Regions from separate parts of the Bacillus sp. LQ01 genome, predicted to be linked through region 2. Evidence: predicted binding sites of a transcription regulator. Region 2 holds the regulator's gene; the other holds the start of a gene.

Region 1 (3,088 bases), on a different contig from region 2:
GCATATATGGATGAGGCTTTTCGTATTTATGATGAAAGGGAGAAGGATAAATGAGTATACTCGCAGAATATCGTTGGTATTTTTTAATTGGGGCAGAAATTGTATTTTGGTTATCAGCTATCGGTTTCTTTTTACTTCGCTACGGATTCCGTTTGAAAAGAGCGAGTTTTATTATGGGGATTGTACTCCTCGTAAATGAAGTATTTATTTTAACTTTAGGGGTAGTGGACTATTATCAAACAGGAAAGTTCTCTAACTTTCAGATTATTACTGTAATCATTTTATTATATGCAGTTTTCTACGGGAAAAAGGATTTAAAGAAGCTTGATATATTTGTACAAAAATCAGTTGCGAAATGGCGTAATGAACCGGCGCCTATTATTGAAGAACAGGTAGAATTAACAGGTATGGCCTATGCAAAGCAGGAAATAAAAAATTGGGTATTACATCTTGTTTTATTCGTTGGTGTGCACATATTCTTTTTCTTCGCGTATGGATTTATTCCATTTGAACAATGGGGTAATTGGTTAGAATCGGGAATCGTTTTAAATAAAGCTGCAAGTCGCGTGAGTCAAGTGTGGGCGATTATATTTTTAGTTGATACAGCGATTTCATTTTCATATGTGATTTTTCCGAAGAAGGAGAAAGGAAAAGAAAAGCTACTTTCATAATTGAAAGTAGCTTTTCTGGTATACAAATAATTTTTATAGGAGAGGATGACAATAGGAAAAAGAACCAGTTTTATAAGTCTATTTCTCTTTAGTTTAGTAGCATGTTCACCATCTAGCACTACAATTGATAAGAAGAATGATGTCATTGTAAAGGGAGCAGGAATTCTCAATCTAGATAAATTTGAAAAGTTCGTTTTGAATGTCGAGCAAAGGGAAGTTGATAAAATAAGAATTGTACAGTATACCCTTGAAGGGGACCCGATTTTTCAAACGTTAGAGTATAGTGGGAACGATATATTTTATGTGTCAGATAATAGAAAAGACAAATTTGCTGGGAAGGATAAAGGGTTACATAAAGATAGTTGTAAAGGTATTGTTAAAGAGCAGCGCGAATCAGAAAGTACTTATCGGTTAATAGATTGTATGAATGAAGCTGGGCGCAATGGATATGACTTAGTATATGTACCTAAAAAATAGAATTAGTAGAGGAAGGAAGTATTTACTCCTTCCTTTTTCTATGTGTATATTGTCGAAAACTTTACCGAATATCTGTTCGTTTTTTTAGGTTTTTTATAGGTATTCGTGGTAAAATAATAATACAGATTTTTATGAGGAGGTCGGATTTTCTTGGAACGTCAATTTGAAATTGTCTCAGCGTATTCCCCGCAAGGTGATCAGCCGGTAGCTATAGAGAAGCTTGTAGAGGGAATTAATAGTGGAAAGAAAAAGCAAGTGTTGCTTGGAGCGACAGGAACGGGTAAGACATTTACGATTTCAAATGTCATTAAAGAAGTGCAAAAGCCAACACTTGTTATGGCTCATAATAAAACGTTAGCAGGGCAGTTATATAGTGAGTTGAAAGACTTTTTCCCGAATAATGCAGTTGAATATTTTGTTAGTTACTACGATTATTATCAGCCAGAAGCGTATGTACCACAAACAGATACGTTTATTGAAAAAGATGCGCAGATTAATGATGAAATTGATAAATTGCGTCACTCGGCAACGTCTGCATTATTTGAACGGGACGATGTAATTATCGTTGCGAGTGTTTCGTGTATATATGGCTTAGGTTCTCCAGAAGAATACCGCGAGCTAGTTGTTTCGCTTCGAGTTGGTATGGAAAAAGACCGTAATCAATTGCTTCGTGAACTTGTTGATGTACAGTATGGACGTAATGATATTGATTTCAAGCGTGGTACATTCCGTGTACGCGGAGATGTAGTTGAAATCTTCCCAGCATCACTTGATGAGCATTGTATTCGAATTGAGTTTTTCGGTGATGAAATCGATCGTATTCGTGAAGTAAATGCGTTAACAGGTGAAGTATTAGCAGAACGTGATCATGTAGCAATCTTCCCAGCATCTCACTTCGTTACACGTGAAGAGAAAATGAAGGTCGCTATTGAAAATATCGAAAAAGAATTAGAAGAACGTTTAAAGGAGTTAAATGATAACGGTAAGTTGTTAGAAGCGCAGCGTATAGAGCAACGTACACGTTATGATTTAGAAATGATGCGCGAGATGGGCTTTTGTTCAGGTATCGAAAACTACTCCCGTCATTTAACACTTCGTCCAGCGGGGGCAACGCCGTATACGTTATTAGACTATTTCCCGAAAGATTTCTTAATTGTTATGGATGAGTCGCACGTATCAGTACCACAAGTAAGAGCGATGTATAACGGTGACCAAGCACGTAAACAAGTGCTTGTGGATCATGGATTCCGTCTGCCATCGGCTCTAGATAATAGACCGCTTATGTTTGATGAGTTTGAAGAGAAAACAAATCAAGTTATTTACGTTTCAGCAACGCCAGGACCGTATGAGTTAGAGCAGTCACCAGAAGTAATAGAACAAATTATTCGTCCAACAGGGCTTTTAGATCCACCAATTGATATACGACCAATTGAAGGGCAAATTGACGATTTATTAGGAGAGATTCAAGATCGTATTGCAAAAAATGAACGTGTATTAATTACGACTTTAACGAAGAAAATGTCAGAGGATTTAACGGATTACTTAAAAGATGTAGGAATTAAAGTTAACTATCTTCACTCTGAAATTAAAACGTTAGAACGTATTGAAATTATCCGTGATCTTCGCCTCGGTAAATTTGATGTACTTGTCGGCATTAACTTATTGCGAGAAGGATTAGATATTCCGGAAGTATCACTTGTAGCTATTTTAGATGCTGATAAGGAAGGGTTTTTGCGTTCAGAACGTTCATTAATTCAAACAATTGGTCGTGCCGCGCGTAATGAAAACGGCCGCGTTATTATGTATGCAGATCGTATAACGAAATCTATGGGGATTGCGATTGAAGAAACGAAGCGTCGTCGTAGTATACAAGAAGCTTACAATGAAGAGCATGGTATTACACCGAAAACGATTCAAAAAGGCGTTCGTGATGTTATCCG
Region 2 (3,088 bases):
AAGCTTTTAATTTCGTCGGTGTAACATCTGTACCTTCTTCGTTAACAACTTTAATACCTTTAAGTTCGTTTAACATATTTTGACGAAATCCTTTTAAATATTGTTCACGTAGCGATTGACGCTCACGTTGCTCTTCTTCAGTTAAACCTTCAGCTTTTGCTTTTTTCGCTAAGAAGTTAATGCGTTCAACGAGTTCGTGATTAATCATCTCGAATCCCCCTTCTAATCAAAACTGATTATTATCATACAATAGTTACTCTTCTTTATCAAGCAATTGCTTCGTATACTCTACATATCTACGATGTACAGTCGCCTTTGAAACATTATGACCAAATCCACGTAATGTTGCTGCAATTTCTTCAAACGTGAGTTCACTTTTTCGCAAACGTACAATTTCCTCAATTGGCACTTCTTTTTTCTCTCTTCCTACACTTAAATGACGATTTTTTAAATTTTTTTCTGGACGATAACCTTTTTCTACTGCACGTTGCATACCTCGTTTAATTTTCATATTATGAATCTTTCTTTGATATTCTTCAACAATACCAATAATATCTAATACCATCGAATCAGAATCCGACAATTGTAATTCACCGTTATGTGTATGCGTATATACTTTTATGCCTTCTTTATGTAAACAATGCATTAACGCGATCTTCGCATTTCCTCTACCAAGACGCGTTTCATCTTGTATAAGTAACACATCAATTTGTTCGTCTCGAATTGTATCCAACACCTCTAATATACCGTCACGTTCAATTGTATATCCACTAGCCTGCTCTTCAATCACCTTAGTAACATTCATTTGATAGCGCTCAGCTAAATGCAATAATTCATCTTTTTGACGTAATAATGATGTTTCTTGCGCTTCTTTCGTTGTACTCACACGTGCATAAATAATTGCATTCATTTTGAACCCCTCTTTCTCCCTATTATTTCCCTATAGTGTAACATAAATCCGCCATTTGTTCGAACTTATGTTTGTAGAATGTTTTTTCACATGTTATACTTATTAATAAGAAAAATGAAAGAAAACGAGGTGTTAGAAAACATGGAAAAGTTAACGAAACGCCAGCAAGACATTCTCGACTTTATTAAGCTAAAAGTACAAGAAAAAGGATATCCACCTTCCGTACGTGAAATTGGTCAAGCAGTCGGCCTCGCTTCTAGTTCTACAGTGCACGGACATTTATCACGATTAGAAGAAAAAGGATACATTCGACGCGATCCAACAAAACCACGTGCCATTGAAATTTTAGGTGAAGACCGAATGGATACGGAAACACAATCTGTTATTCAAGTTCCAATTGTCGGAAAAGTTACTGCTGGTTTACCAATTACAGCGGTCGAAAGCGTAGAGGAACATTTCCCACTTCCAGCTAGTATTGTTGCTGGAGCAGACCAAGTGTTCATGTTACGTATTTCTGGAGATAGTATGATTGAAGCTGGTATTTTCGATGGAGATTTAGTTGTTGTTCGCCAACAACAGTCTGCATATAATGGTGAAATTGTAGTCGCTTTAACAGAAGATAATGAAGCAACTGTTAAACGTTTCTATAAAGAAAAAGACCATTTCCGTTTACAACCAGAAAATTCTTCATTAGAACCTATCATTTTAAAACAAGTGTCAGTTATCGGGAAAGTAATTGGCGTATATCGTGATTTACATTAAAAAATAATAAAAAGAAGATAATTACCTTATTTATATACGGTAATTATCTTCTTTTTTGTATTTTGATAGATTTCCATGCATTCTATTTCTTATTAACGAGTTTTAATCGTCACATCTCCAGCAGCCGTTTTACCACTAATCTTTTTACTACCATTTCCAATTGTTACGTTTTTATTTTCTTCATTAAAAATTGTTACATCTCCGGCAGCACTTTGCCCAGTAATTACCGCATCTTGTGGTTTTTCCGATAAAGTAATATCTATATCTCCCGCAGTTGAACTTGCTTCTAGATTATACTTAGAATCATGATCTTGAATATTTATTTCCCCACTTGTTGTTTTTGCGGTCACTTTCCCTAATACCTTCTTAAAATTCACCTCACCAGCTTTTGTCGATCCCTCCACATTCTTAGCCGTTATTTGTTTCAACTCTACTTCTCCAGCAAGTGTTCTAACACTTACGCTATCACTTTTCACATCACTTATTTCGATTTGTCCAGCAGATGAATTTACTTTTACATCTTGGTAAGAGCGTTCGGGCACAAGGAGAGTCAATTTAGACGTTTGAAACCTAAAATCGTAAAAAGAAAAATCAAATGAAGCACCTTTTTCTCTTTCCCCAATAACTTTTAATGTGTCACCATCTTCTGCGATACGAATCTCTTGTTTACGTACATCTCCTGATTGCTTGATATAAAAAGAAGAGTCAGGAGATTTTTGGACAATAATATCCCCGGCATCTAACTTAACTTCTATATTTTTTAATGTTTCGTTTTTAATTACATTTTCTTTATCGCCTTTTTTAGCAGTTTGTACTACTTTTTCATATGTTTGGGAAATTCCTATTACTCCAATAATGATACAAGCAATAGCGATTAAAAATAGTTTTTTCATCATTTACTCTCCTTTTATCATTTTGAAGTTCCATATTACATATCGTACACACAATCTCTTAAACCACTTTGTACTATAAAAAGCGATAATACATAACAATAAACCTACTCCAACAAACGTTATACTAACGAAAAGATCCAACCATATAAAAGTACCCATAAATACTTTTCCAATAACGAAAAATGGTGTTACTACACTAGCAATACCACCGATCCAAAAAGAAAATATAAAAGCAATAATTGCGACTAACGGTCCTAACACAATAATAAAATTAAACAAACTAAGTCCAATCGCTGCCATAACAGCTCTTGTCACATTTGAAGTCGATGGATTTTTTTTCATTTCATCGAAGCGATACATCGCAAGTAATTCTTTCGCTATTACTTTCGGAGAACCAAGGCCTTGTATTATTTCTGATTCAGTTTTCCCCTCTTCTAGTCCAAACTGAAAGTGCTCTTCATAATCCAATAAAATATCTTGCCTCTCTTCCTCTGGTAACTTTCTAAGATAACTTGATAATTCT

Evidence for each region. Region 2 encodes LexA, which represses DNA repair genes until DNA is damaged. Its sites were predicted from a motif close to CGAACATATGTTCG; they were not measured.
Region 1: uvrB (excinuclease ABC subunit B) is a predicted target of LexA. The motif match lies at 1,214-1,227, and genes of this name have one in related genera.

Annotation. Positions count from the first base shown of each region.
Region 1 covers NZ_JBYEZL010000003.1:225,851-228,938, reverse strand. The annotation lists gene AC22L0_RS21850 (MerR family transcriptional regulator) at 1-54, shown strand, start outside; gene AC22L0_RS21845 (hypothetical protein) at 51-671, shown strand; gene AC22L0_RS21840 (DUF4362 domain-containing protein) at 717-1,148, shown strand; gene uvrB (excinuclease ABC subunit B) at 1,299-3,088, shown strand, end outside.
Region 2 covers NZ_JBYEZL010000002.1:1,132,253-1,135,340, reverse strand. The annotation lists gene AC22L0_RS18305 (DUF896 domain-containing protein) at 1-208, opposite strand, end outside; gene AC22L0_RS18300 (YneB family resolvase-like protein) at 254-910, opposite strand; gene lexA (transcriptional repressor LexA) at 1,052-1,672, shown strand; gene AC22L0_RS18290 (DUF4097 family beta strand repeat-containing protein) at 1,765-2,568, opposite strand; gene AC22L0_RS18285 (DUF1700 domain-containing protein) at 2,569-3,088, opposite strand, start outside.